3 regions of the Kitasatospora sp. NPDC094016 genome follow, and region 3 is predicted to be linked to each of the others. Evidence: riboswitches for the same ligand, from Rfam matches in the RefSeq annotation. Region 3 holds a riboswitch; each other region holds the start of a gene.
What was found. Region 3 has a riboswitch for cobalamin ahead of nicT (Nickel transporter NicT). Riboswitches for the same ligand answer to the same signal wherever they lie in the genome.
Positions count from the first base shown of each region.

Region 1: another riboswitch for cobalamin. It lies ahead of metE (5-methyltetrahydropteroyltriglutamate--homocysteine S-methyltransferase); the one in region 3 lies ahead of nicT (Nickel transporter NicT).
Region 2: another riboswitch for cobalamin. It lies ahead of ABT015_RS02175 (CoA-acylating methylmalonate-semialdehyde dehydrogenase); the one in region 3 lies ahead of nicT (Nickel transporter NicT).

Region 1 is NZ_JBEOUK010000002.1:87,811-97,584, forward strand. It holds gene ABT015_RS02235 (CbiQ family ECF transporter T component) at 1-618, shown strand, start outside; gene ABT015_RS02240 (ABC transporter ATP-binding protein) at 615-2,303, shown strand; gene ABT015_RS02245 (ECF transporter S component) at 2,300-3,181, shown strand; cobalamin riboswitch at 3,211-3,432, shown strand; gene metE (5-methyltetrahydropteroyltriglutamate--homocysteine S-methyltransferase) at 3,598-5,913, shown strand; gene metF (methylenetetrahydrofolate reductase [NAD(P)H]) at 6,003-6,920, opposite strand; gene folP (dihydropteroate synthase) at 7,035-7,895, shown strand; gene ABT015_RS02265 (short-chain fatty acyl-CoA regulator family protein) at 7,913-9,379, shown strand; gene ABT015_RS02270 (bifunctional 2-methylcitrate synthase/citrate synthase) at 9,325-9,774, opposite strand, start outside.
Region 2 is NZ_JBEOUK010000002.1:65,337-75,110, forward strand. It holds gene ABT015_RS02140 (ABC transporter substrate-binding protein) at 1-826, shown strand, start outside; gene ABT015_RS02145 (ABC transporter permease) at 823-1,821, shown strand; gene ABT015_RS02150 (ABC transporter permease) at 1,818-2,669, shown strand; gene ABT015_RS02155 (ABC transporter ATP-binding protein) at 2,666-4,129, shown strand; gene ABT015_RS02160 (MarR family winged helix-turn-helix transcriptional regulator) at 4,133-4,660, opposite strand; gene ABT015_RS02165 (M48 family metalloprotease) at 4,856-5,803, opposite strand; gene ABT015_RS02170 (BlaI/MecI/CopY family transcriptional regulator) at 5,794-6,246, opposite strand; cobalamin riboswitch at 6,515-6,687, shown strand; gene ABT015_RS02175 (CoA-acylating methylmalonate-semialdehyde dehydrogenase) at 6,905-8,404, shown strand; gene ABT015_RS02180 (acyl-CoA dehydrogenase family protein) at 8,412-9,551, shown strand; gene ABT015_RS02185 (enoyl-CoA hydratase/isomerase family protein) at 9,551-9,774, shown strand, end outside.
Region 3 is NZ_JBEOUK010000006.1:40,569-50,342, forward strand. It holds gene ABT015_RS08065 (M24 family metallopeptidase) at 1-325, opposite strand, end outside; gene rpmF (50S ribosomal protein L32) at 416-589, opposite strand; gene rpsR (30S ribosomal protein S18) at 628-864, opposite strand; gene ABT015_RS08080 (CobW family GTP-binding protein) at 877-2,043, opposite strand; gene rpsN (30S ribosomal protein S14) at 2,049-2,354, opposite strand; gene rpmB (50S ribosomal protein L28) at 2,354-2,590, opposite strand; gene rpmG (50S ribosomal protein L33) at 2,716-2,880, shown strand; gene nicT (Nickel transporter NicT) at 2,993-4,108, opposite strand; cobalamin riboswitch at 4,139-4,352, opposite strand; gene ABT015_RS08105 (ArsR/SmtB family transcription factor) at 4,434-4,817, shown strand; gene ABT015_RS08110 (Fpg/Nei family DNA glycosylase) at 4,837-5,646, opposite strand; gene ABT015_RS08115 (AAA family ATPase) at 5,728-6,531, opposite strand; gene aroQ (type II 3-dehydroquinate dehydratase) at 6,611-7,039, opposite strand; gene aroB (3-dehydroquinate synthase) at 7,048-8,157, opposite strand; gene ABT015_RS08130 (shikimate kinase) at 8,150-8,671, opposite strand; gene aroC (chorismate synthase) at 8,668-9,774, opposite strand, start outside.

The sequences.
Region 1 (9,774 bases), on a different contig from region 3:
GTCGCCCGGGCACGGCGGTTGCGTGCCGGGCGGCGCAAGGGCGTCCGCGCGCTGCGCAGCATCGTCGTCCCGGTGCTGGAGGACGCGTTGGAGCGTTCGCTGCACCTGGCCGCCGCGATGGACTCGCGTGGCTACGGCCGCTCCGGCACCGCGACCCGCCGCTCCCGTCACGTCACCGGCGCCCTGATGCTGCTCGGCATGTGCGGCCTGTGTGCCGGGGTGTACGGGCTCCTGGACGGAACCGCCCCCGCTGCCCTGGGGCTTCCGGCCTTCCTCGCGGGCGCCCTGCTCTGCGTGGCGGGGCTGGTCCTCGGCGGCCGGCGCGTACGGCGCACCACCTACCGGCCGGACCGCTGGCGGGCCGCCGAGTGGGCCGTCGCGGGCTGCGGGGTGACCGCCGCCGTCCTGCTGTTCGCCACCGTCGGCTACGACGCCACGGATCTCAACCCGTCGCTCTACCCGCTCAGTTGGCCGAGCCTGCCGCTCGTCCCGGTGCTCGCCCTGCTGCTGGCCGGCGCCGCCGGGGTGATCGCGCCGCCGCCGGGCGGTACCCCGGAGCCCGCCACCGGTACCCGCCGTACCGGCACCGACCGTACGACCCCCGAGGTGAGCACGTGATCCGATTCGACCAGGTCGGTGTGGTGTACGACGGCGAGACCACCCCCGTCCTGCGCGACGTCGACCTGCACATCCCGGAGGGCGAGCTCTGCCTGGTGGTCGGCCGTACCGGCGTCGGCAAGTCGACCCTGCTCGGCGCCGTCAACGGCCTCGTGCCGCACTTCACCGGCGGCACCCTGCGAGGCAGGGTCACCGTGGACGGCCGGGACACCGCGCACCACCCGCCGCGCGAACTGGCCGACGTGGTGGGTGTGGTGGGGCAGGACCCGCTGGCCGGCTTCACCACCGACACGGTGGAGGAGGAACTGGCCTACGTCATGGAGCAGTTGGCCGTCCCGCCGGAGGTGATGCGCAAGCGCGTCGAGGAGACCCTCGACCTGCTCGGCCTCGCCGACCTGCGCCACCGCGCCCTGCACGAGCTCTCCGGCGGCCAGCAGCAGCGCGTCGCCATCGGCTCGGTGCTCACCGCGCACCCCCGCGTCCTGGTCCTGGACGAACCGACCTCGGCGCTCGACCCGACGGCCGCCGAGGAGGTGCTCGCCGCCATCACCCGCCTGGTCCACGACCTCGGCGTCACCGTCCTGCTCGCCGAACACCGCCTGGAGCGGGTCGTCCAGTACGCCGACCGCGTCGCCTACCTGCCCGGCGACGGCACGGTCGTGCACGGGCCGCCCGCCGAGGTCTTCCGGCACACCGCGATCGCGCCGCCGGTCGTCGACCTCGGGCGGCTGGCCGGGTGGCGGCCGCTGCCGCTCTCCGTCCGGGACGCCCGGCGCGCCGCCGCTCCGCTGCGGGAGCGGCTCACCGACGTGCCCGTTCCTCCGCCGCGCCGGGCAGCGGTGGTGGGGGATCGGGTGCTGGACGCCCGGGGGGTGGTCGTCCGGTACGGGCCGGTGGCCGCCGTCCGGGAGGTCGGGCTGGACCTGCGGGCCGGTGAGGTCACGGCGCTGATGGGGCGCAACGGTTCGGGCAAGTCCTCGCTCCTGTGGGCCCTTCAGGGCTCGGGCCCGCGACAGGGCGGCAGCGTGCGGGTCCTCGGAGCCGACGGCGGGCCGGCCGCGGACCCCAAGCGGCTCTCCGCGACCAGGGCCCGGCAGCTCGTCGGGCTCGTCCCGCAGACCCCGACCGACCTGCTGTACCTGGAGACGGTCGCCCAGGAACTCGCCCAGAGCGACCTGGAGGCCCGCGGCGCAGCAGGCCCGACCGCAGCAGGCCGGACCACAGCAGGCCGGACCACAGCCGGCCCGACCGCGCGGCAGATCCTCGACCGGCTCGCCCCCGGGATCCCCGACGGCACCCACCCCCGGGACCTCTCCGAGGGCCAGAAGCTGGCCCTGGTCCTGGCGATCCAACTGGCCGCCGCGCCAAGGGTGGTGCTGCTGGACGAACCCACCCGAGGGCTCGACTACCACGCGAAGGAGGCGCTCACCGGCATCGTGGACGCCCTCGCCGCCGAAGGCCGTACGGTCGTCGTCTCCACCCACGACGTCGAGTTCGTCGCCGCCACCGCCGACCGGGTGGTGGTGATGGCCGAGGGCGAGATCGTCGCCGACGGCCCCACCGCCCAGGTCATCGTCGCCTCGCCCACCTTCGCCCCCCAGACCGCCAAGATCCTCGCCCCGCTGCCCTACCTGACGACCCGGCAGGTGGCCGAGGCCCTGGCGCCCGCCGAGACCGCCCGGTGAGCGCCGTCCGAATCCCCGGCCGGGCCCGCGTCGTCGCGGCCCTGGCCGCCTTCATCGGCTTGGTCGCCTTCACCTGGCCGTTCGTCGTCGCCCCGGGAAAGTTCGGCTCCTCCTACGCCCCGCCGCTGATCTTCGGCGCCCTGCTGATCCTGGTGCTCGCCGTCGTCATCGCGGAGATCGCGGCCGGCGGCATCGACGCCAAGGCCCTCGCCATGCTCGGCGTCCTGTCCGCCGTCAACGCCGGGCTGCGCCCGCTCGGCGCCGGCACCGCAGGAGTGGAGACGGTCTTCTTCATCCTCGTCCTGGCCGGCCGGGTCTTCGGCCCGGGCTTCGGGTTCACCCTCGGCTGCACCTCGCTGTTCGCCTCCGCGCTGCTCACCGGCGGCGTCGGCCCCTGGATGCCGTACCAGATGTTCGGCTGCGCGTTCGTCGGCATGCTCGCCGGGCTCCTGCCGAGAACCCGGCGGCGGCGCTGGGAGGTGGCGATGCTGGCGGCGTACGGGGCCTTCTCCGGGTACCTCTTCGGCTTCCTTCTCAACCTCTCCTTCTGGCCGTTCTCCACCGACCCGAACAGTTCCATCGCCTACCTGCCGGGGCTGCCGTTCACCGAGCAGTGGCACCGCTACCTGCTCTTCGACCTCGCCACCTCGCTCGGCTGGGACACCGGCCGGGCCGTCACCACCTTCACGGCCGTGCTCGTCGTCGGCCCGGCCGTCCTCACCGTCCTGCGCCGCGCGGCCCGCCGCGCCAACTTCGAGCCCGTGGTGCGCTTCGAAGCCCCGGACGGTCGACGAGTCACCACGAACGGCACCGCCGGCGGCACCGCGAACGGCACCGCGGACGGCGAGGGAGTCTCACCATGCGGACGGCTTCCGTGAATTCCGCGTCGGCCCCGGTGGTTTGCCCCTAAGCTGGCCACGCAGCTGGTTCGTCCTGTCCGCCAGGCAGGACGTCGCAAGAGGGAACCCGGTGGGAATCCGGGACTGCCCCGCAGCGGTGAGTGGGAACGACCGCCGTCATACGCACTGGACCCGGGACGGGTCTGGGAAGCGATGGCCAGTAGGTACCGGACGCAGACAGGCCCGGTGCGCCCACGAGTCCGAAGACCTGCCCGTTGCCCGCCCGCGGACCGTTCCGCGTGCGGATACCCCGGTGACCTCGTGGGCGGGTCGGCGACCATACCAGGCGGATCGGGCACACGCGTCGACGTGAGCCGCCGCCCGGTTCGTCATCCCTTCGCGCTCTCGTCCCGTCCCCGGGCACTTGAGGAGCCAGACTCGCGAAGGAGAGTCCCTTGACCACGAAGTCCGCAGCCGCGGCGACCAGGGCCACCGTGTACGGCTACCCCCGGCAGGGCCAGGGCCGGGAGCTGAAGAAGGCCATCGAGGGCTACTGGAAGGGCACGGTCACCGCCGACGCCCTGCGGGAGACGGCGGTCGGCCTGCGCCGGGAGAACTGGGCGCAGCTCGCCCAGGCCGGGGTCCTGGAAGTGCCCACCGGCGACTTCTCGTTCTACGACCACGTACTGGACACCACGGTCGCCGTCGGCGCGATCCCGGCCCGCCACCGGGCGGCCGTCGAGGCGGACGCGCTGGACGGCTACTTCGCCATGGCGCGCGGCACCCAGGAGGTCGCGCCGCTGGAGATGACCAAGTGGTTCGACACCAACTACCACTACCTGGTGCCCGAACTCGGCCCGGACACCGTCTTCACCGCGGACCCGGCCAAGGCCGTCGGGGAGTTCCGGGAGGCGCTGGCGCTCGGCCACACCGCACGCCCCGTGCTGGTCGGCCCCCTCACCTACCTGCTGCTCGCCAAGCCCGCCCCCGGTGTCGCCGAGGACTTCCAGCCGATCACCCTGCTGGACCGGCTGCTGCCGGTCTACGCGCAGCTGCTGGCGGATCTGAAGGCGGCCGGCGCCGAGTGGGTGCAGCTGGACGAGCCCGCGCTGGTGCAGGACCGCACCCCGGCCGAGCTGAACACCGCCGCCCGCGCCTACCGTGAGCTGGGCGGCCTGGCGGACCGTCCGAAGCTGCTGGTCGCGAGCTACTTCGACCGGCTGGGCGGGGCCCTGCCCGTGCTGGCCAAGGCCCCGGTCGAGGGCCTGGCGCTGGACTTCACGGGGCCCGCCGCTGCGAACCTGGACGATCTGGCCGCCGTCGGCGGGCTGCCCGGCAAGCGGCTGGTGGCCGGGGTGGTCGACGGGCGCAACATCTGGATCAACGACCTGGAGAAGTCGCTGGCGACCCTGGCGACCCTGCTGGGCCTGGCCGAGCGGGTCGACGTCGCCCCGTCCTGCTCGCTCCTGCACGTGCCGCTGGACGCCGCCGCCGAACGCGACGTCGACCCGCAGATCCTGCGCTGGCTCGCCTTCGCCAAGCAGAAGGCCCGGGAGGTGGCGCTGCTGGCCCGGGGTCTGCGCGAGGGCACGGGGGCGATCGCCGCCGACCTGGCCGCCAACCGCGCCGACCTCGCCTCGCGCGCCAACTCGCCGATCACCCACGACCCGGCGGTGCGTGCCCGTACCGCCGCCGTCACCGCCGACGACACCCGCCGCGCCCAGGCCTACCCGCAGCGGGCCGAGGCCCAGCGCGCCCGGCTCGGCCTGCCGCTGCTGCCGACCACCACCATCGGCTCGTTCCCGCAGACCTCCGAACTGCGGGTCGCGCGGGCCGATCTCACGGCGGGCCGGATCGACGCGGCGGCCTACCGGGAGCGGATGGAGACCGAGGTCCGGGAGGTCATCGCCTTCCAGGAGAAGGCCGGACTGGACGTCCTGGTGCACGGCGAGCCCGAGCGCAACGACATGGTCCAGTACTTCGCCGAGCAGCTCACCGGCTACCTCGCCACCCGGCACGGCTGGGTGCAGTCCTACGGCACCCGGTACGTGCGCCCGCCGGTCCTGGCCGGGGACATCTCCCGCCCGCACCCGATGACCGTCGACTGGTTCGGCTACGCGCAGGGCCTCACCGACCGCCCGGTCAAGGGCATGCTCACCGGCCCCGTCACGATGCTCGCCTGGTCCTTCGTCCGCGACGACCAGCCGCTCGGCGACACCGCCCGGCAGGTCGCCCTCGCCCTGCGCGACGAGGTCACCGACCTGGAGGCCGCGGGCGCGGCCGTCGTCCAGGTCGACGAGCCGGCCCTGCGCGAGACCCTGCCGCTGCGCGCCGCCGACCGCCCGGCGTACCTGGCGTGGGCCACCGAGTCCTTCCGCCTGGCCACCTCGGGCGTCCGCGCGGACACCCAGGTCCACACCCACATGTGCTACGCCGAGTTCGGCGCGATCATGACGGCGATCGACGAACTCGACGCGGACGTCATCTCGCTGGAGGCCACCCGCTCGCACATGGAGGTCGCCGGAGAACTCGCCGGGGCCGGCTACCCGCGCGAGGTCGGGCCGGGCGTCTGGGACATCCACTCCCCGCGCGTCCCGAGCACCGAGGAGGCCGTGGAACTGCTGCGCGCGGGCCTGGCCGCCATCCCCGCCGAGCGGCTGTGGGTCAACCCCGACTGCGGCCTGAAGACCCGCGGCTGGACGGAGACCCGCGCCTCGCTCGACAGCCTCGTCGGCGCCGCCCGCCACCTGCGCGCGGAGCTCGCCGGCTGACCCGCCGGTGACGCGACCCGGCCGGGCCCCGCACGCCGTGCGGGGCCCGGCCGGGTCGGGCCGCTTCCCCGACGGCGGCCCGGCCGGTTTCACCCGGACCCGGGAAGCCCGAGGTTCTGGTAGATCTCCGTCGTCACCGTGGAGAAGTTCATGGTCATGAAATGCAGCCCGGGAACACCCTCGGACAGCAGGCGCCGGCACATTCCGGTGGCGTGATCGATACCGATCGCCCGGACGGCGTTCGGGTTCTCCTGCTGCTTCAGCATGCTTTCGGAAAGCCCATCGGGAATGGCGGCGGTGGTCAGCGTCGGAATCCTGCGAAGTGACCGGATGCTGGTCACCGGCATGATCTCCGGAATGATCGGAACGGTGCAGCCGGCCGATTCCAGTCGATCCCGGAAACGGAGGTAGCTGTCGACGTCGAAGAACATCTGGGTGATGGCGTAGTCGGCTCCCGCCCGGCACTTCTCGATGAAGTGCCTGATCTCGGAATCCCAGCCGGGGGACCTCGGGTGGAGGTCCGGGAAGGCGGCCACACCGACGCAGAAGTCGCCGGACTCCTTGATCAGCCGCACCAGGTCGGCGGCGTACTCCACCCCGTCGGGGTGGCGGTGCCAGGTGCCCAGCGGATCGCCCGGCGGGTCGCCGCGCAGCGCCAGGATGTTACGAACTCCCTGGTCAGCGTAGTGGCCGAGAATGTTCCGCAGTTCGGCGACGCTGTGGTCGACCGCGGTCAGGTGGGCGGTCGGCGTGAGGGTGGTCTCCTGCGCGATGCGGCCGGTGACGTTCACCGTCCGCTCCCGTGTCGACCCGCCGGCGCCGTAGGTCACGGAGACGAAGGTGGGGGACAGCGCTTCCAGGCGCCGGATCGCATTCCACAGGCCGACCTCCGCTTCGGCGCTCCGGGGCGGCATGAATTCGAAGGAATAGGAAAGCCTGCCGGTCGCGAGGAGTTCGCGGACGGAGGTCGCCCGATCCGTGCGCGTGGAGGGAATTCCGAGTGTCATGGCAGGAGGTTAACCAGCCGGGCTCGCGATAGTCCTCAGGTGTCCACTCTGTGATACGAATTCTCTCGGGGGTACGAGTTGGGAGACGGGTGGGGCGAGCGGCACAATGGGCGCATGAAAAGACCTTCGCAGGTATTGTCGGGGCTGCCCGGATGGGATCGGTGCGCGGTGATGGGAGTCGTGAACGTGACCCCAGACTCGTTCTCGGACGGCGGCCGCTGGCTGGACCCGGGGCGCGCGGTGGACCGTGGACTGCTGCTGGCCGAGCAGGGCGCGGACATCGTGGACGTCGGCGGGGAGTCGACCCGGCCGGGAGCGGCCAGGGTGTCCGAGGAGGAGGAACTGCGCCGGGTCCTGCCGGTGGTGCGCTCGCTCACCGACAAGGGCGTCCTGGTCAGCATCGACACGATGCGGGCCCGGGTCGCCGAAGCGGCGGTGGAGGCCGGCGCCCGGATCATCAACGACGTCAGCGGGGGCCGGGCCGACGCGGGCATGGCCCGCGCCGCGGCCAGGGCCGCGGTGCCCTTCGTCGTCATGCACTGGCGCGGGCAGTCCGCCCACATGGACGAGCTGGCCGCGTACGAGGACGTCGCGGCCGAGGTGATCCGTGAGGTCGCACGGCAGATGGACACGGTGGTGTCGGCCGGGGTCGACCCCTCCCGGGTCATCGTGGACCCGGGCCTCGGCTTCGCCAAACGCCGGCAGGACGACTGGGCGCTGCTGGCGTCGCTGGACGCCTGGCGCGTACTGGGGCGCCCGCTCCTGGTGGCGGCCTCGCGCAAGCGCTTCCTGGGCGAGCTGCTGGCCGACCCGCGGACGGGCGAGGCCCGTCCGGCCCGGGAACGCGACGCGGCCACCGCGGCGGCCAGCGTCCTGGCCGCCGCGCAGGGCGCGTGGGCGGTGCGGGTGCACGAGGTCCGCGACACGGCGGACGCCGTCCGGGTCGAGGCCGCGATCCGAACCAACCGGGTCTGAGAGAGGAAGTACGCGCCATGCCACGTCCGACCGGGCGGAAGATCTACGCCCACGCCAAGCTGCGCCGACTGCGCCGCGAGCACGGCATGAACCAGGTCGAGCTGGCGCGCGAGCTCGGCATCTCGACCAGCTACCTCAACCAGATCGAGCACAGCCAGCGTCCGCTGACCGCCGCCGTGCTGCTGCGGATCGCCGAGGTGCTCGGGGTCGACCCGGAGTTCTTCTCCGAGGCCGAGGAGGAACGCCTCGGCACCGACCTGCGCACCGCGCTCGCGGACGAGGCCTGCGGCGGAGCCGTGCCGACGGAGGAGATCGCGGAGGTGAGCCGCAACCACCCGGAGGTGGCACGGGCCCTGGTCGCGCTGCACCGCGGCTACCGCGAGGCGCTCGCGCGCGTCGTCGACCTCGGCGAGCCCGGCACCGGGGCGGGCATCCGCCCGGCCGAACCCCACGACGAGGTCAGGGACTTCTTCTACACCCACCACAACCACATCGCCGCCCTGGACGAGGCGGCGGAGCGGACCGCGCAGTGCCTGGCCACCACGACCGCCGGCCGCACCGCCGCCGCGCTGGCCGCCCGCCTCGGCGAACGGCACGGGGTGCGGGTGCTGGACGCCGACCACCGGCGGCCCGGCGACCTGCGGCGCTACGACCCGGCGGCCGGCACACTGCGGCTCTCACCGTGGCTGGCCGACGGCCAGCGCGCCTTCCAACTCGCCACCCAGCTGGCCCTGCTGGAGCACCGGCCGCTGCTCGACACGCTCGTGGCGGCGGCCGGGCCCGGCCTCACCTCACCCCAGGCCGCCGACCTGGCCAGGATCGGCCTGGCCAACTACTTCGCCGGCGCCCTGCTGATGCCGTACACCGCCTTCCACGCGGCCGCCGAGGAGCTGCGGTACGACATCGAGCTGCTCCAGGCCCGCTTCGGGGTCGGGTTCGAGACGGTCTGCCACCGGCTGAGCACCCTCCAGCGTCCGGGCCGACGCGGCGTCCCGTTCTCCTTCCTGCGCGCCGACCGGGCGGGCAACATCTCCAAGCGCCAGTCCGCGACCGACTTCCACTTCTCCCGCCTCGGCGGTACCTGCCCGCTCTGGACGGTCTACGAGGCGTTCTCCGCACCCGGCCGGATCCTGACCCAGGTCGCCGAGATGCCCGACGGGAAGCGCTACTTCTGGATCGCCCGCACCGTCTCCCACGGCGGTTTCGGCCACCGCGCACCGCGCAGCGAGTTCGCCGTCGCGCTCGGTTGCGAGCTGCGCCACGCCCACCGCCTCGTCTACGCCGAGGGCGTCGCGCTCGACGCTCCGGGAGCGGCCGCCCCGATCGGGCTGGGCTGCCGGATCTGCGAGCGCCGCGACTGCGCCCAGCGCGCCCGCCCGCCGGCGGGCGGGCGCCTGGCCGTCGAGCCGGACCGCCGCAGCCGCGTTCCCTACGCCGTGTTCGGTGACAGCCCCGGCACCGGGCGCTGGCCGGGGCCGTCGTAGCGGGCGAGCGGGCGGATCAGGGAGTTGTGGGCGAGCTGTTCGGTGATGTGGGCGGTCCAGCCGGTGATGCGGCTCATCACGAAGAGGGGTGTGAAGACGGGGGTGTCGAAGCCCATCAGGTGGTAGGCGAGGCCGGCGGGGTAGTCGAGGTTGGGGTGGATGCCCTTGCGTTCCAGCATCGCCTCGCGCAGTGCGGCGTGCAGTGCGGCCAGCCGGGCCGTCCCGGGGTCGGCGCTGCGGGCCACCAGGTCGTCCAGGGCAGCCTGCATGATCGGGACGCGGGAGTCGCCGTGCCGGTAGACGCGGTGGCCGAAGCCCATGATCCTCCGCTTGGCGGCGAGTGCCTCGTCGAGCCACCGCGCGGCCCGGGCGGTGTCGCCGATCTCCTCCAGCAT
Region 2 (9,774 bases), on a different contig from region 3:
CAACGCCCTGCTCGCCGGGCAGATCGACCTCGCCTCCAACGTCGGCGCCGTCGCCGCCCGCACCGCCGAGGCCCGCAAGGACGTCCAGATCCTGCGCCGCCCCAACGACATGGCGATGCCCGTCGTCATGCGCACCGCCGACGGCCCGTTCGCCGACGCACGGGTGCGCGAGGCCCTGAAGCTGGCGGTCGACCGCGACGCCATGGTCAAGCAGGTCCTCTCCGGCTACGGCAGCGTCGCCAACGACATCCTCGGCACCGGAGACCCCGCCTTCGCCAAGGACATACCGCAGCGGGGGCGCGACCTCGCCAAGGCCAGGCAGCTGCTCTCCGACGCCGGGTTCGACACCTCCCGGACCTACGACCTGATCACCACCGAGGACGTCTCCGGCCTCGCCGAGTCCGCGACCCTCTTCGCCACCCAGGTCCGCGAGGCCGGCGTGAAGATCAACGTCGTGAAGCAGGACTCCAAGACCTTCTGGGACGCCACCTGGCTCAAGGCGCCGCTCTACACGACGTACTGGGGCACCAACGACTCGGTCGTCTTCTTCGCCTCCAAGACGATGCTCTCCGACGCCGGCCAGAACGAGTCCGCCTTCAAGGACCCCGCATTCGACGAGGCCTACCGCACGGCCATGGGCACCGCCGACGCCGCCGCGCGCGACAAACTGCTGCACCGGCTCCAGGAGATCGAGTTCGCCCGGTCCGGCTACCTGCTGTGGGGCATGGCCGACGGCATCGACCTCGCCGGAGCCGCCGTGCGCGACCTGCCCAGGCTTCCCGGCTACGGCCGCGTCCAGCTCGAGAAGACCTGGCTGGCGCGTTGACCACGCTTCAGCCGGCCGGCGCCCGCGCGCCGCAGGGCGTCCCGGCCCGCATCCTCCCCGGTGCGGGCCGGGTCGCCCGTCAGGCGGCCCGGCGCCTGGCCCTGCTCGCCGTCCTGCTCGCCGGCGTCTTCGCCGCCGTCGAGCTGCTCCCGGGCGACGCCGCCGGCGCGACCGCCGAGCGCGGGGTCACCGCCGCCGACCTCGCCGCCCGCCGCAGCGCCCTCGGGCTCGACCGCCCGGTGGCCGAACGCTTCTGGGACTGGATGACCGGCCTGCCCACCGGCGACCTCGGCGTCACCGCGCGCGGCCAGCACGTCACCGACATCCTCGCCGGCCCCTTCCCCAACACCCTGCTCCTGGGCACCCTCGCCCTCGCCCTGAGCACCATCGGCGCCCTCGCGCTCGGGAGCCGGGCCGCGCTGCGCCCCGGCGGACGCACCGACCGCGCCATCGACGCCGCCTCCACCGCCGCGTTCGCCCTCCCGGAGTTCGTCGTCTCCGTCGCTCTCCTGCTCCTGCTGTCCCAGTGGACCGGCTGGCTGCCCGCCGTCACCCTCACCGGCCCCGACGGAGCCCCGGAGTCCTGGACCATGCTCGTCCTGCCGGTGCTCTCGCTGGCCATCCCCCAGATCGGCTGGAACACCCGCATCGTGCGCGGCGCGCTCGCCGACCAGGCCGCGCTGCCGCACGTCCAGGCCGCCGTCCTCGACGGCCTCGCGCGCCGACGCATCCTCAGTCACCACATGCTCCCCGGCGCCCTGTCCGCCATCGCCGTCGGCATCGCCACCTCCGCCGGCATGCTGCTGGGCGGCACCGTCGTCGTCGAGACCCTCTTCAACTACCCCGGCATCGGCGCCGTCCTGGCCGGGGCCATCGCCGACCGCGACACCCCGCTCGTCGCCGGAGTCGTGGCCGCGGCAGGCGCCGCCATCAGCCTGCTCCTGCTGCTGGCCGACCTCATCCGCACCACCGCCCTCGGAGAGGAGCGCCGATGACCGCCGATGCCCCGACCGCAGCGGCCCCCGCGCCCGCCACCCGGCGAAGCAGGCGCGTGCTCGTCCGCGCCGTGCCCGCGCTCCTGCTCGTCCTCCTCGCCCTCGCCGGACCGCTCCTCGCCCCGCACCCCATCGACACCCCCGTCACCTTCCCCTACGCCGAAGCCGGCGGCGACGCGCCGCTCGGCGGTGACCAGCTCGGCCGCGACGTCCTCAGCCGCCTGCTGACCGGCGGCGCGCCCCTGATCGCCACCGCCGTGGCCATCGCCCTGGTCGTCACGGCGGCGGCCACCGTCCTCGGCATCCTCGCCGTCCTGCGGCCCCGGCTCGGCCGGTGGATCGAACGCGCCGCCGACCTGACGATCCTCCTGCCCTCCGTCCTCGCCATCATGCTCATCGCCCTGGCCTGGCCCGCCGGGGGACGCCTGGCCGTCGCGGCCGCCGCCACCCTCCTGGGCATTCCCTACGCGGTGCGCATCGTCGCCGCGGCAGCCGCCCCCATCGCCGCCACCGGCTACGTCGAGGCCGCGGCCGTCGGCGGCGAACGTCTGTGGCACCTGACGGTCCGCGAGGTACTGCCCAACCTGCGCTCCACCCTCCTCGCCCTGTTCGGCCTGCGCTTCGTCGAAGGCGTCTACATCGTCTCGGTCGCCGCCTTCCTCCAGCTCGGCCCCCAACCCCCGGAAGCCGACTGGGCGTTGATGATCCGCGAGAACGCCGCCGGGATCACCCTCAACCCCTGGGCGGTCGGCGCGCCGTGCCTGGCCATCGGGCTGCTCGCCATCAGTGTCAACCTCGCCGCCGAAGCCCTCGCCCCCGCCCGGCCGACCCCGGAGACCCCGCTGTGAGCACCGCCGCCCCCGCCGCCCGCGCCACGGGCCTGTCCATCACCCTCGCGGACACGCCCCTGCTCACCGACGCCACCCTCACCCTCACCCCGGGCCGCGTCACCGCCATCACCGGCCCCTCCGGCGCCGGCAAGACCACCCTCCTGCGCGCCCTCGTCGGAGCCCTCCCGCCGGGCGCCCGCGTCACCACCGGCACCCTCGACGTCCTCGGCCACGACATCCTCGCCCTCCCGCCCGAGGACCTGCGCCGCCTCCGCCGCCACCAGCTCGCCTTCGTCGGCCAGGACCCCGGCTCGGACCTCAACCCGCGCATGCGCGTCGACCGCCTCCTGACCGAGACCGCCGCCGACCGCCGCCGGACCTCCGTACCCGACCTGCTGCGCGCGGTCCGCCTGCCGGTCGGCGAGCGCCTCGAACACCGCCGCCCCGCGGGCCTGTCCGGCGGTCAGCAGCGGCGTGTCGCGCTTGCCCGCGCCCTCGCCCGACGGCCCGAGATCCTCCTCCTCGACGAACCCACCGCCGGCCTCGATGCGGCGCTGCGCGACGACATCGCCGACCTGCTGCGCGAGATCGCCGACTCCGACGGCCTCGCCATCGCCCTCACCAGCCACGACCCCGACTTCGTCGCCCGCTGCGCGGACGACGTTCTGGCCCTGGGGCCCGACCGCCCTGCCGCAGTCCCGGCCGGGGCTGCGCCGGCAACGGGCGCGCAGGCCGCGCGCGTTCGTACCCGGGCCGCCGAGATGCCGCCCGTCGTGGAGGTGAAGGCGCTCAGCGCCGGCATCGGTACGGCCCGCACCCGCCACCGCGTCTTCGCCGCCGTCGACCTCGTCCTGATGCCCGGCACGCTGACCGGGATCACCGGCCCGTCCGGATGCGGCAAGACCACGCTGCTCCGCACCCTGGCCGGCCTTCACCGGCCCGAGTCCGGCAGCGTCATCCTCCACGGCGAGCACCTGGCCCCGTCCTACCGGCGCCGCAGCCGCGACCAGCGCCGCCGCATCCAGCTCGTCCCCCAGAACCCGCTCGGCGCCCTCAACCCGGCCCACACCGTCGGTGCCACCCTCACCCGGCCGCTGAAGCTGCACTTCGGCCTTCCCGCCGCCCGGTGCGAGGAGCGCGTCGCCGACCTGCTCACCGCCGTCGGCCTGCCCCCGCACCACGCGACCCGCCACCCCCACGAACTCTCCGGGGGCCAACGCCAGCGCGTCTCCCTCGCCCGCGCCCTGGCCGCCGAACCCGACGTCCTGCTCTGCGACGAGGTCACCTCCGCCCTCGACACCGACACCGCCGCCGCGCTCATGGAACTCCTCGACGACCTGCGCACCAGCCGGGGCCTGGCGGTGGTCCTCGTCAGCCATGACCTCCCCCTCGTCACCGGCCGCGCCGACCACGTCCTGCCTCTCGCGGGCCCCCACCCCGCACCGCTCACGGCGCAGCACCCCGCGGGCATCCGCTGACCCCTACTCGGCGACCCACCGTCGGCGCTGTCCGCCGATGAGCTCCCGCTCGGGGCCCGGCCGCGAGGGTGTGCGGCGCCCCGCGCCGCGGGCAGCCGCCGTGCACACCCGCCGCAGCAGGGAGTTGAGTTCGGTGCGCTGGCCCTTCGTCAACGAGGCGAGCAGGTCGCCCTGTACGGCGGATGCGTCGTCGTGCAGCACGTCCAGCGCGGCTTGTCCGGCCGGGGTGATCGTCAGCACCTCCTGCCGCCCGCCGATCTGGACGACCATGGAGTGCACCAGGCCTGCCGACAGGAGGTCGTCCAGTGCCCGGGCGGAGTCGGTCTCGGGTGCGGCGGCGTGCTCGGCGAGGTCACGGCGCCCGTGCGGCCCCAGCCGGGAGAGGGTGGACAGCAGCGCCTGGTGGGCCGGGCCCAGTCCCCTCGCGTCGAGCCGGTCGGCGAGCAGCCGGTCGACCGCCCGGCCGGCCGTCGACAGGAGGTAGACGGTCTGTTCGAAGGGGCTCGTCGAGCCCGTCCTCCCGTCGTACACACCAGGTCCAATCGTCCGGTGGCCGCCGTGTTCTCGGGTCGGGGCCGTGGTGGCGGCACCGCGCGGGGGTGCCGAGCCCGGAGGCCGGGGTGGACACGGCCTCCGAATCGCCGGCGGGCGGCTGCGCCAAGGCCCGCGCGGGTAAGCCGAGCCTCACGATACCCGGACCCGCACGGTTGGTCTACATCGATGTCGTCAGACCGTGCCGTGAGCCCTCAAGGTCCGGGCCGCGTACTCGACGTACTCGTGCAGCCCGTAGGCCAGGGCCAGGCCGAGCAGGGCCGCGACCGTGACGGCGGCGACCAGGGCGACGGCGGCGTGCGCCCTGCGGCCGGTCGGGCGGGCGGGTTCGGGGCCCAGGAGGGCCTGGACGCGCTGGGGCACGGGGCCGGTGTTCACGGACAGCAGGGGCCCGGCGCCCCGGTGGGCGGCCGGCGATCCGGCCAGGGCCGCCCGGGCGATGGCGGTCGCGGCGGTGCGCCGGTCGGCGACCGCGGCGGCGGCCCGCTCGTCGGCCCAGCGTTCCAGGTGGTAGTCGAGGTCGGCCCGCAGCCGGGCCAGCGCCGGGTGTACGGCGGCGGCGAGGTCGGCGGCGACGGACAGCAGGTGGTGGCGCCCGCGCAGGTGGGCGCGCTCGTGGGCGAGGAGCACCGCGCGCTCCGCCGGGCCCAGCGCGCTCAGCATGCCGGTCGAGACGACGACGCGGCCGGGGCGCCCCCGGTGGCCGGGCAGGGCGAAGGCCTCGGCCTCCTTGCCCGCGACCACGAGCAGGTCGCCGTCGCTCGTGGCATCGGCGGTCAGGCCCCAGGCGCGGGCGAGGAGCACGCGGTGCCCGCGCCACCGCAGCGTCAGCCGTACCGCCTGGACGGCCAGCGCGGCCCCGGCGGCGCAGGACACCGGCACCACGGCCGGCCACCGGGCGACGACGTCGGACAGCGGCAGGTGTTCCAGGCCTGCCAGGAACGGGACGTGGAACAGCCCGACGAGTGCCGCGACGGTGCCGCCCGCCAGCAGGGCGGCCGCGCCCGTGAGCGCGAGCGAGGCCTCGCGCGGGGGGAGCAGCAGAGCCAGGCGGCGGGCGGCGGGCGCCGCGGCCCAGGGGAGCAGCAGGGCCAGGGCGACGACCACCAGGATCAGGCCCATGCGTCGTCCTCGGGCTCGGGCCTGCCGGAGTCCGTCGCGGTCGCGGCCTCGGCAGCGGCATCGGTCTGGGCCTCGGCCTCGGCATCGAGGAGCAGACGGCGCAGGACGTCCTCGTCGTCCTCGGACAGGGAGGAGACGAACCGCTTCAGCACGAGGTCCCGCTGAGGCTCCTTCTCCAACTCCCGGCGCATACGCCCGGCCGCCAGCCCGGCGGCGTCCTCCACCGGGGCGTAGGCGAAGGACCGCGCGGGGCGGCTGCGGACCAGGGTCCCCTTCTCGTGCAGGCGGGTGAGGATCGTCGCCACGGTGGTGCGGGCCAGCCCGTGGTCCAGCGCCGCCTTGACCTGCTGGGCGGTCAGCGGCTCGCCGGCCGCCCACAACACCGCCAGCACGTCCGCGACCAGCTCCCCGTGCGGACGCCTGGCGTCCCGACCGTCCCTCACATCGTTCTCCCTGTCCCGACACTCCCGGCAGACACACCCCCGGCGCCGACAGCGGTCGGCAGTCGAGGCCCACCCGCGCTGGTATGGCGAGGATGGGCTCGGCCTGTGTTGCTTAGGTGTGCCTCAGCTAACTTTACGGGCTCGTGGCCCCGCGCTGCCGGGCGCCCGATCGCGGACCCCGTCCGGTCGCGTGTCGCTCGGCGCGGTGGAAAGCCGGTGGCGCAACGCGCGTGCGGGCCTCTGGACTTACTAGGACGTCCAACTATATGGTCGATGGCAGGTCCGCGGTGTCAGGGAAGCCGGTGTGAGTCCGGCACGGTCCCGCCACTGTGACCGGGGAGTTCGTCCTCGCAGACGAAGGCTACTGGCAGCCAGCCGGGAAGGCCTGGGGGCGTGCGGTGATCCGGGAGTCAGGATACCGGCCGCGGGTGTTCCGTGTTTTCCACGAGGATGGAGACGACACGCATGACCCCGGGCTGCTCCCGCTCCACTGCCGCTCCTGGTTGTCCCGTGCCCACGGCCGCCGGGGCGTCCACGCCCTGACGTTCCGTTCCGCCGCCGCACGCCCGTGCCGCGGGGCGCACCACCGTGTGCCCGCGGACCCGCGGCGGCCTCCGATCCTCCTCCTCTCCCCACCCCTGTCGAGAGAAGGAACCCGATGGTCCGAGAACTGACCCACTTCGTCGCCGGCAAGCCCACCGCCGGCACCTCCGGTCGCTTCGGCGACGTGTACGACCCCAACACCGGCCGGGTGCAGGCCCGGGTGCCGCTGGCGAGCCGGGCCGAGGTCGAGGCGGTGATCGCCGACGCCGCGCAGGCCCAGCCCGCGTGGGCGGCCTGGAACCCGCAGCGGCGGGCCCGCGTCCTGCTGCGCTTCCTCCAGCTCGTCGAGCAGGAGAAGGAGGAACTGGCCCGGCTGCTGTCCGCCGAGCACGGCAAGACCGTGGCCGACGCCCACGGGGACATCCAGCGCGGCCTGGAGGTCGTCGAGTTCGCCGCCGGCATCCCGCACCTGCTGAAGGGCGAGTTCAGCGACAACGCGGGCACCGGCATCGACGTGTACTCGATGCGCCAGCCGCTCGGCGTGGTCGCGGGCGTCACGCCGTTCAACTTCCCGGCGATGATCCCGCTCTGGAAGGCCGCACCCGCCCTCGCCTGCGGCAACGCCTTCGTCCTCAAGCCCTCGGAGCGCGACCCCTCGGTGCCGCTGCGCCTGGCCGAGCTGTTCCTGGAGGCCGGGCTGCCGCCGGGCGTGCTGAACGTGGTCAACGGCGGCAAGGAGGCCGTGGACACCCTGCTGGAGGACCCGCGGGTGCAGGCGGTCGGGTTCGTCGGCTCCACGCCGATCGCCCAGTACGTCTACGCCACCGCCGCCGCGCACGGGAAGCGGGCGCAGTGCTTCGGCGGCGCCAAGAACCACCTGATCGTGATGCCGGACGCCGACCTCGACCAGGCCGCGGACGCCCTGATCGGCGCCGGCTACGGCTCGGCCGGCGAGCGCTGCATGGCGATCTCGGTGGCCGTCCCGGTGGGGGAGGAGACCGCCGACGCCCTGGTGGCCAAACTGGTCGAGCGGATCGCCGCGCTGAAGGTCGGACGCTCGGACGACCCGGCGGCGGACTTCGGCCCGCTGGTCGGCGCCGACGCGCTGGAGCGGGTCCGCGGCTACCTGGACCTCGGGGTCGAGGAGGGCGCCGAACTCGTGGTCGACGGGCGGGACTTCCGGCTGGAGGGGCACGAGGGCGGCTACTTCCTCGGCGCCTCGCTGTTCGACCGGGTGACTCCCGACATGCGGATCTACCGGGAGGAGATCTTCGGCCCCGTCCTGACCGTGCTCCGCGCCGCCGACTACGAGGAGGCGCTGCGCCTGCCCAGCGAGCACGAGTTCGGCAACGGCGTGGCCATCTACACCCGGGACGGCGACACGGCACGGGACTTCGCGCGCCGGGTGAACACCGGCATGGTCGGCGTCAACGTGCCGATCCCCGTGCCGGTCGCGTACCACACCTTCGGCGGCTGGAAGCGCTCCGGGTTCGGCGACCTCAACCAGCACGGGCCGGACTCGATCCGCTTCTACACCCGCACCCGCACCGTCACCTCGCGCTGGCCCTCCGGGGTCAAGGAGGGCGCGAGCTTCACCATCCCGACGATGGGCTGAGGGCGTCGTGCACGACCTCACAGAGGACCAGCTCGCCATCGCGGCGACCACCCGGGCCTTCGCCCGCGAACACCTGGCGCCAAACGCGGTCGCGTGGGACCAGGCCAAGCACTTCCCGGTGGACGTGCTGCGCAAGGCGGCGGACGTCGGCCTGGCCGGCGTCTACGTCCGCGAGGAGTCCGGCGGCTCCGGACTCACCCGCGCCGACGGCGTGCTCGTGTTCGAGGCGCTGGCCACCGGCTGCCCGTCCATCGCCGCCTACCTGTCCATCCACAACATGGTCGCCTGGATGATCGACCGCTACGGCGACGACGCCCAGCGCACCCGGTGGCTGCCGGGTCTCAGCGCCATGGCGACCCCCGCCAGCTACTGCCTCACCGAGCCCGGCGCGGGCTCGGACGCGGCGGCACTGACCACCCGGGCCCGCCAGGACGGGGACCACTGGGTCCTCGACGGCGTCAAGCAGTTCATCTCAGGTGCCGGCGTCTCCCGGATCTACCTGGTGATGGCCCGCACCGGCGGGCCGGGGGCCGGCGGGGTGTCCGCGTTCGTCGTCGAACGCGAGGACGCCGGCGTCTCGTTCGGGCCCGACGAGAAGAAGATGGGGTGGAACGCCCAGCCCACCCGCCAGGTGCTCCTGGACGGCGTCCGGCTCCCGGCCGACCGCCTCCTCGGAGCCGAGGGCGAGGGCTTCCGGATCGCCATGAACGGGCTGAACGGCGGCCGGCTCGGCATCGCCGCCTGCTCCCTCGGCGGAGCGCAGGACGCCCTGGAGCGGGCCACCGGCTACCTGGCGGACCGCGAGGCGTTCGGCGCCCGGCTCCTGCACGCCCAGGCGCTGCAGTTCCGGCTCGCCGACATGGCCACGGAGCTGGAGGCGGCCAGGTCGCTGCTCTGGCGGGCCGCCTCGGCCCTTGACCGGGGGGACCCGAGGGCCCCGGAGCTGTGCGCGATGGCCAAGCGGCACGCCACCGACACCGGCTTCGAGGTCGCCAACCAGGCGCTCCAACTGCACGGCGGCTACGGCTACCTGGCCGAGTACGGCATCGAGAAGATCGTCCGCGACCTACGGGTGCACCAGATCCTGGAAGGAACCAACGAGATCATGCGCGTCATCGTCGCCCGCGGCCTGATCGGGGCCGCGTGATGGCCGGGACCGACCTCGACGAGGTCCTGGTCCACCGCGAGGGCCGGGCGGGCCTGATCGTCCTCAACCGCCCCGCGGCCCTGAACGCCCTCACCCACGGCATGGTGCGCAGGGTCTCCGAAGCGCTGGACGCGTGGGAGGAGGACGAGCGGGTCGCGACCGTGGTCATCACCGGCGCCGGTGAGCGGGCCTTCTGCGCCGGCGGCGACATCGTCGCCATCCA
Region 3 (9,774 bases):
TCAGGTCGTGCTCCTCCACCGCCAGGTCCGCCACGCCCAGTCGCGCGGCGGCGGCGGTCGCCGCCAGGGCGGTGTCCGCCGCGGCAGCCACCGGTACCTGGGTGACGTCCGGCGCGATCAGGTGCTCCCCGGTGTCGTCCGCCGGCAGATCGTCGGGCACCGCCAGCAGCACCCGCTCCCGGGTCAGCAGCAGCGTCGCCCCGCAGGGGGCGCAGCCCGTCAGATACCGCACGTTCGCCGCCCGGGTGATCAGCGCCGCATCGGCCCCGGCCGCACTGCAGTGCTCCCTCACCCGCTCCCGCCGACCCGCGTACGCATCAGACATGCGTCGAGCCTACGAACCCCCACTCCGATCCGCCCGCCGAGCACCCCCGACAGGGCGCGCCCCCGCCACCGCACGCCCCCTCCGTGGTCGCTACGCCCCCTCCGGGTCGATCAGGCCGCGGCGGTAGGCGGGGACCAGGTTCTGGGGGACGAGCAGTTCGCGGCCGTTGAGGGTGATCGGGACGAGCTTCGGGGCCTTGCCCTTCCACTGGGCCCGGCGGTGCCGGGTGTTGCTGCGGGACGTCTTGCGCTTGGGGACGGCCATCGGGGGCTCCTTGTCGGGTGGTGACGGTGGTGTGGTGGCTATCGGGTGGTGCCGGCGGCGTACGGGAGGAGGGCCGTCTCACGGGCGTTCTTGACGGCCCTGGCCACGGCGCGCTGCTGCTGGACGGTGAGCCGGGTGACGCGGCGGCTCCGGATCTTGCCGCGGTCGGAGACGAAGCGCCGCAGCAGGTCGGTGTCCTTGTAGTCGATGTACTCGATGCCGGCCGCGAACAGCGGGTTCGGCCGGGCCTTGGGCGGGTTCGGTCGCTTACGCACAGTGACAACTCCTCAGTGAACGGGGTCGAGCAGGTCCCGGAAGGCGTCCGGCAGGGCCTTCCAGCCGGGTTCGCCGGCGGCGAGTTCGGCGTCGGTGAGCAGACAGGAGTCGAGCAGCCCGGTGACGCCGTCGACGTCCAGGCCCTCCGCGGTGAAGCTGAGCTGCTGCACCCGGTCGCCGTGCAGCGGGTGCCAGTCGAGGGCGGCGGCGGCCCGGCGGGCGGGCGGGTAGAGCTCCCAGGCGGCGTCGGGCAGGGAGGTGAGCCAGGGCCCGCACTCCTCGACGGCGAGGTTGGCCCCGGCGGCGTCCCAGGCGAGCATCAGGTCGGGCCGGTTGGCCAGCCAGAAGCGGCCGCGGCTGCGCTGGGCGGCGGGGACGAGCAGCTCCAGCGCCCGGTGCAGCCGCTCGGGGTGCAGCGGGCGGCGGCGCTCCCAGACCAGCGTGGTGACGCCGGCCTCGTCGCTCTCCTGCGGGAGCAGCGCGATCGCCGGGTTGACCCGGTCCCGGGCGGCGGCGACGTCGAAGCCGCCGAGGGCGGCCCGGGTGAGCGCGCCGGTGCCGAGCCGGACGACCCGGGCGGTGGGGTGGAGCTGGCGGAGCAGCGCGAGCCCGGGCGTGTGCGCCGTCGCGCGCGGGACGGCGAGGGTGGTGGCGTACTCGACCTGGTGGGCGAGCGCCTCCGCGCGGGTCCGCTGGTCCTGGCGGGCGGTGTGCTCGCCGTGCTCCACCAGGTCGTCGGAGACGGAGAGCTCGCCGACCAGCCGGTCCGGGTCGACGGCCGTGACCACGCCCGCGAGTTCGACGGCGTCCTCCAGGTGGCGGCCGTCCGCCTCTCCCCCGGCGATCACCTCGACGGCCGGGTGCGGGTCGCTGCCGCCCCACAGTTCGACGATCGCGAGCCCGTACCGGCCCTCGTCGGCGATCCGCAGCAGTCGCGGCAGCAGGTCCTCGCGCAGGGCGCAGCAGGGGCAGTCGTTCACCAGCGGGACGTCGGCGGCGTCGAACCCGCCTCCCGCGTCGCGCAGTTCACGGCGGACGACGCCCTGCGAGGCCTCCCGCAGGTCGTGGTGGAGGACCACCGCGCCCACCCCGGCCACCGCCAACTCCCGGACGGCGGCGCGGCGTTCGTCGGCGTGCAGTCCGGCCACGACCACCACGGGCAGTTTGATCCCGTCCACGCCGCTCACCAGCTGGCCTTGCGGACGCCGGGCAGGTGGCCGGCGTGGGCGTGGACGCGGAGGTTGACCCGGGAGAGGCCGAAGGCGCGCAGGTAGCCGCGGGGGCGGCCGTCGACGGCGTCGCGGTTGCGGATCCGGGTGGCGCTGGCGTCGCGGGGCTGGCGGGCGAGTTCGGCCTGGGCGGCGGCGCGTTCGGCGGGGGCCGTGCCGGGACTGGCGATGATCCGCTTGAGCTCGGCGCGGCGCTCGGCGTACCGGGCCACGACGGCACGGCGCTGCTCGTTCTTGGCGATCTTGCTCTGCTTGGCCATCAGACCTTCCCCCCTCGGGCGCGGATGCGGGCGACGGCGGCCTCGATGCCGATCGTGTCGATGGTGCGGATGCCCTTGGCGCTGAGGGTGAGCCGGACGTACCGGCCCTCGCCGGGCAGCCAGTAGCGCTTGTGCTGGATGTTGGGGTCGAAGCGGCGGCGGGTGCGGCGGTGCGAGTGCGAGATCGCGTTGCCGAATCCGGGCCGACGGCCGGTGAGTTGGCAGTGGGCGGACATGGGTGCTCCCTGGCGTCCGGGAATGGGCAGGACGGAGCTCACGTTACACCAGATGAAAATGACTTCCATTTCGGTGTACGGTTTCGCCCCGACCCCGAACACCCCGCCAACCCGGGAGGACACCCATGGCCCGCAGCGAACTGCGCCCCGTCATCAAGCTCCGCTCCACCGTCGGCACCGGCTACACGTACGTGACCCGCAAGAACCGCCGCAACGACCCGGACCGGATGGTCCTGCGCAAGTACGACCCGGTCGCGCGCCGGCACGTCGACTTCCGCGAAGAGCGCTGAACCCCGCCCGCCCGACGACCGGCACCGACCCGCGGCGACGGAACGGCGCCTCCCCCGGGATCCCGGGGGAGGCGCCGTCGCCGCCCGCTGCCGTCGCCGGTCGCAGTCGTCGCTACTCGGCGGCCGCCCAGCGCTTCTCCACCCGGGCCAGCTTCCAGTAGGCGATCGCCGCGGCCCAGACCACCACGAACAGCCCGGCGATCGCGTAGCCGACGTTGTCCAGCGAGATGCCCGCGATCCAGCCGGTGACCGGGTCGGTCAGATCGAGCTTCTCGTGCAGCACGCCGACCAGTTCGATGGTGCCGATGACGAAGGCCACCGCGATCGACAGCCCGGTGATCGTCAGGTTGTAGTAGACCTTCCGGACCGGGTTGGCGAAGGCCCACTGGTACGCGAAGTTCATGAAAGTCCCGTCCAGGGTGTCGAACAGGCTCATCCCGGCCGCGAACAGCAGCGGCAGGCAGACGATCGCGTACCAGGGCAGCCCGGCCGCCGCGCCCGACCCGGCCATCACCATCAGGGTGACCTCGGTCGCGGTGTCGAAGCCCAGCCCCAGCACCATGCCCACCGGGAACATCTGCCCGGGCCGGGTGATCGACCGGGTCGCCCGGTTCAGCACCCGGGCCATGAAGCCGCGCGAGTTGAGGTGCTCCTCCAACTGCGCCTCGTCGTACGACCCGGCCCGCATCGCCCGGAACACCTTGAGTATGCCGAGCAGCGCGGCCAGGTTGAGCGCGCCGATCAGGTAGAGGAACGCGCCGGAGGCCGTCGTGCCGACCATCCCGAGCCATTTGTGGGTGGTCGAGTCGTCGTCCATCAGCGTGCTGGCCAGCTGCGCGCCGCCCGCCACCAGGGCGGCCATCAGCACCACCATCGAGGAGTGCCCGAGGGCGAACCAGAAGCCGACCGAGACCGGCCGCTTGCCGTCCGCCATCAGCTTGCGGGTGGTGTTGTCGATCACCGCGATGTGGTCGGCGTCGAAGGCGTGCCGCATGCCGAGGGTGTACGCGGTGATCCCCAGGCCCACCCCGAAGACCTGGGTGCCGACCGCGTAGTTGTGGGGCGCGACCAGGAGGACGAGCGTCCCGAAGGCCACCACGTGCATGGCCAGGATCACCCCCATCAGCCCGGCCGTGCGAACGGTGTCCTCGCGCTTCCAGCGGAACGTGGGCAGCGCGGACGGTGTCGCCGGCGCCTCGGCAGTCGCGGCGGTTTCGGGCAGGGTCATTCGGGTCACGCTCCAGCACCTCGTGGAAACACTTCGTGAGATGCCGTGGCCGGTCTCCTGGCTTACGGGGGTCCCGTACCCGCCTTCCCAGGTGCGCGAGGCTCCCAGTGGCGTCGTGGGTACGGACGTCTCTCCATCGTCGACGATCACGATGGCCCGATCACAGTGGCGAGGGCCGCTCCGGACTGGGATCCCTGAGGATCCGTCACCGGTCTTCCCGAGCACCACGGCGGGGAACACCGTAGGGGCCAGGACCCACCCTTGCAAGGCTGCGCACCTGCGCAGGTGTCCAGGATCACAGGCCCCCTGCTGCAACAATGTGCGCATGCATCTCGTACCGGCCGACCGCGCGGGCCACCGCACCATCGACGGACACCGGGTCTGCGAGGCCATCGCCGCGATCGGCGACCCCGCGCACGTCCGCACCTGGGCCGAGCGGTTCTCCCTGCTCGCCGACCCCGGGCGGCTCGCCCTCCTGCTCGCCCTCCACCGGGCCGGCCCGCTCGCCGTCTCCGACCTCGCCGTGGCCACCGGCATGCGCGACCCCGCCGTGTCCCAGGCCCTGCGGCTGCTCCGCACCGCGGGCGTGGTGACCGGGGACAAGGACGGGCGGGTCGTGCGCTACCAGCTCGTGGACGAGTCCCTGCGCCCCCTCCTCGACGCGTGCGCCGCCGCCGAACACCACGAGCCCGGCGCGGCCTTCGGCTGACCGGCCGGGCAGGGCCTGGTCAGGCCGCCTGGCAGGCGGGGCACCAGAAGAGGTTGCGTGCGGCGTGCTGTTCCGTCCGGACGTCGGTGCCGCAGACCAGGCAGGGCATCGCGGCCCGCCGGTAGACGTACACCTCGCCGCCGTGGTCGTCGACGCGCGGCGGTCGGCCCATCGCCTCGGGGGTGTGCTCGGGCCGGACGGTGTCGATCCGGCCCGCACCGACGCCCTCGTGCATCAGGGCGACCAGGTCGGCCCAGATCGCGTCCCACTCGCCCCGGGTGAGGTCGCGGCCGGCGCGGTGCGGGTTGATCCCGTGGCGGAACAGCACCTCGGCCCGGTAGACGTTGCCCACCCCGGCCAGCACCTTCTGGTCCATCAGCAGCGCGGCGACGGTCGTCCGGCTGGCCGATATCCGGCGCCAGGCGGCCTGCGGGTCGGCGTCGGCCCGCAGCGGGTCGGGGCCCAGCCGGGCGGCGACGGCGGCCTTCTCCGCGCCGGTGACCAGCGCGCAGGTGTTGGGGCCGCGCAGGTCGGCGTAGCCGTCGTCGTTGGCCAGCCGCAGCCGGACCAGGCCGACCGGCTCGGGCGCGGGCCCGGTACCGAAGGCGAAGCCGCCGTAGAGGCCGAGGTGGACGTGCACCCAGCCGCCCTCCTCGAAGCCGAGGAACAGGTGCTTGCCGACGGCTTCGGCCGCGGTGAGCAGCTGCCCGTCGATGGCCTTGGCCTCGTCGGCGAACCGGCCCTGCGGGCTGGACACCTCGACCGGGCGGCCGCCGAAGGCCTTCCGGTTCTCGGCGGCGAGGCGGTGGATGATGTGGCCTTCCGGCACGGGCGTCAGCTCCCCCGGGGTGGTTCGATCAGGACCCGCCCATCATCGCAGTCGGCACCGACACCACCGGATCGTCGCGGGTCAGCGCACCGGCATGCCCATCAGCCGGGCCAGGATGACGCGGTCCAGCTCGGCGGCGGTGCCGGCCACGTCCAGGTACGAGTTGTCGATGATCGGCAGCCCGGAGTTGTACCAGCCGGCCATCCGGCCGTGGATCCGCGCCACCTCCTCGTCGCCGAGCCGCCGGGTGCCGCCGCGCCGGGCGTTGCGGTGCAGCACGGAGTCCAGGCTGGGCAGCAGCACGACCGGGATCATGCCGGGACCGATGTGCCGCTTCCAGCCGCCGAGGCCGATGGCCGGGCGGTCCGGGAAGACGGCGTCGTCGATGATGCAGGAGATGCCGTTGGCGAGGTAGTTGCGGCAGGCGAAGCCGCAGGTGCGGCGGGCCAGCCGGTACTGCGCCTCGGAGGCGTTGTTCCAGCCGGACTGCGGGTTGGCGAAGCCGGACTGCACCCACTCGCGGACGTCGTCCAGGCTGATGTGCGCGGTCGGGCTGGGCCGGCGCTCGGCCCAGTACCGGGCGACGGTGGTCTTGCCCGCCCCGGCCGGGCCGATCAGCAGGACGGCGATCGGGCTGGTGGGCGCGTGCCGCTGCGGCGGGTGGGCGGGGAGTTGCACGGGCGCGCCGGAGGGCAGCACGAAGTGCCCGGTGGCCCCGGCGGAGGCCGGCGCACCGGGCGCGGGTGCGACCGGAGCGGGCGCGGGAACAGGAGCCGGAGCGGGCGGCACCGGCGGCGGCGCGGCGGCCCCCGACGGCTGCGGCCCCGGCGGAGCGGCGGGACGCGGCGGGACGTGCCCACCCCCGGCGTACTGCGTCACGGTCACCTCCCGACACCTCTCAGCGGGGAGACTACACGGCGGCCCGGCGGCGGGCACAGTCCGCCGCCGGGCCGCTGACCAGGCGTCAGCGCGTGGTGAGTTGCTCGGCCAGGGCGCGCAGGGCCAGCTCGTACGAGCCGAGCCCGAATCCCGCGATCGTGCCGGAGGCCACCGCGGCGATCACCGAGGTGTGCCGGAAGGCCTCCCGGGCGTACGGGTTGGAGATGTGCACCTCGATCAGCGGTGCGGTGCGCTGCGAGGCGGCGTCCCGCATCGCGTACGAGTAGTGCGTGAACGCCCCCGGGTTGATCACCACGGGCACCTTGCCGTCGGCCGCCTCGTGCAGCCACTCCACCATCTGCTGCTCGGAGTTGGTCTCGTGCACCTCGACCTCGAAGCCGAACTCCTGGCCGAGCGCGGTGCAGCGCTCGACCAGCCCGGCGTAGGAGGTGGCGCCGTAGACGTCCGGCTCGCGGCTGCCGAGCCGCCCGAGGTTGGGGCCGTTGAGCACCATGACCCTGGTCACGCCGAGACCTCCGCGTAGGCGGCGACCAGCAGGGACGGGTCGGGGCCCTCCAGGACGGAGGTCTTGCCGAGGCCGTCCAGGACGATGAAGCGGATCAGGTCGCCGCGCGACTTCTTGTCGATCTTCATGGCGTCCAGCAGCTTCGGCCAGGCGTCCGCCTGGTAGCGCAGCGGCAGGCCGACGGAGGCCAGCACGGTGCGGTGCCGGTCGGCCGTCTCGTCGTCCAACCGGCCGGCCAGGCGGCCGAGTTCGGCGGCGAAGACCATGCCGATGGAGATCGCGGCGCCGTGCCGCCACTTGTAGCGCTCGTTGCGCTCGATGGCGTGGCCGAGGGTGTGGCCGTAGTTGAGGATCTCGCGCCGGCCGGACTCCTTGAGGTCCCCGGAGACCACGTCGGCCTTGACCTGGATGGCGCGGCGGATCAGCTCGACGGTGTGCGGGCCGTCCGGGGTCTTGGCGCCCTCCGGGTCGGCCTCGATCAGGTCGAGGATGGCCGGGTCCGCGATGAACCCGCACTTGATGACCTCGGCGAGGCCGGAGACGTAGTCGTGCTTGGGCACGGTCGCCAGGGTGTCGAGGTCGGCCAGCACGCCCACCGGCGGGTGGAAGGCGCCGACCATGTTCTTGCCCTCGGCGATGTTGATGCCGGTCTTGCCGCCGACGGCCGCGTCGACCATGCCGAGCAGCGTGGTGGGCATGGAGATCCAGCGGACGCCGCGCAGCCAGGTGGCGGCGACGAAGCCCGCCAGGTCGGTGGTGGCGCCGCCACCGAGGCCGACGACGACGTCGCTGCGGGTGAAGCCGGTCTGCCCGAGCACCGACCAGCAGTACGCGGCGACCTCGGCGCTCTTGGCGTCCTCGGCGTTGGGCACCTGGAGCGCGATCGCCTCGTAGCCCTCGCCGAGCAGGTCCTCGCGGATGGCGTCGGCGGTGGCGGCCAGCGCCTCGGGGTGGATGATCGCGACCCGCTTGGCCCCTCTTGTCCCCAGACTGGGGGGACTGATCAGCGCCGACAGCTCACCGAGCAGCTGGTGCCCGATCAGCACGTCGTACGGGTCGTGGCCGGCGCTGCCGCCGACGTGAATCCTGACGATGGGGTCAGTCATGGGGGGTCTTCAGCTCCAGTGCTTCCAGTACGGCGTCCGCGACCTGCTCGGGGGTGCGGCCGGCGGTGTCGACGACGGCGGTGGCCACTTCCAGGTAGAGGGGCCGGCGGGCCTCCATCAGCTCGCGCCAGCGGGCCCGCGGGTTGATGGCCAGCAGCGGGCGCGGGGCGTCCAGGCCGACCCGCTTGACCGCGTCCGCCAGCGGGACCTCCAGGAAGACGACCGGCAGCTCGCGCAGCAGGGCGCGGGTGGCCTCGGCCATCACCGCGCCGCCGCCGAGCGCCAGGACGCCGTCGTGCTCCGTGGCGCCCGTGCGCACGGCCCGGACCTCCAGCTCGCGGAAGTGCGGCTCGCCCTCGTCGACGAAGATCTCCGGGATGGGCTTGCCGGCCAGCGCCTCGATGTCGGCGTCGGTGTCCCGGAAGCCGACGCCCAGACGCTCGGCCAGGGCCCGCCCGACGGTGGACTTGCCACTGCCGGGCGGGCCGACCAGCACAACGACCGGAACGGTCATCGGATGATCAGGTTGTCGAGGTAGCCCTGCACGTTGCGGCGGGTCTCAGAGACGTGGTCACCGCCGAACTTCTCGTTCACCGCGTCGGCCAGCACCAGCGCGACCATCGCCTCGGCGACGATCCCGGCGGCCGGCACGGCGCAGACGTCCGAGCGCTGGTGGTGCGCCTTGGCCGGCTCACCGGTGCGCACGTCCAGGGTCTGCAGCGCCCGCGGCACGGTGGCGATCGGCTTCATGGCGGCCCGCACCCGCAGCACCTCGCCGGTGGTCAGGCCGCCCTCGGTGCCGCCGGAGCGGCCGGAGGTGCGCTTGACGCCCTCGGGGGTCGGGACGATCTCGTCGTGCGCCTGCGAGCCGGGCACCCGGGCCAGCTCGAAGCCGTCGCCGACCTCGACGCCCTTGATCGCCTGGATGCCCATCAGCGCGGCGGCCAGCCGGGCGTCCAGCCGGCGGTCCCAGTGCACGTGCGAGCCCAGACCCACCGGCACGCCGTACGCGAGCACCTCGACCACGCCGCCGAGGGTGTCGCCGTCCTTGTGGGCCTGGTCGATCTCGGCGACCATCGCCTTCGACGCGTCGGCGTCCAGGCAGCGGACCGGGTCGGCGTCCAGCCGCGCCTCGTCCGAGGGCAGCGGCAGCACCCCGGCCGGGGCCTTGGCCGCGGCCAGCTCGACCACGTGGCTGACGATCTCGATCCCGCAGGTCTCCTTCAGGTACGCGCGGGCGACGGCACCGAGCGCGACCCGGGCGGCCGTCTCACGGGCGCTGGCGCGCTCCAGGATCGGACGGGCCTCGTCGATCGAGTACTTCTGCATGCCGGCCAGGTCGGCGTGGCCGGGCCGGGGGCGGGTGAGCGCCTCGTTGCGGGCCAGACCGGCCAGCACCTCGGGGTCGACCGGGTCGGCCGACATAACCTGCTCCCACTTCGGCCACTCGGTGTTACCGACCATGACCGCCACCGGGCTGCCCATGGTCTCGCCGTGCCGGACGCCGCCGAGGAACGTCACCTCGTCCTGCTCGAACTTCATCCGTGCGCCGCGACCGTAACCGAGCCGGCGGCGCGCCAGCGCGTCGGCCACCACCGCGGTGGTGACCGGTACACC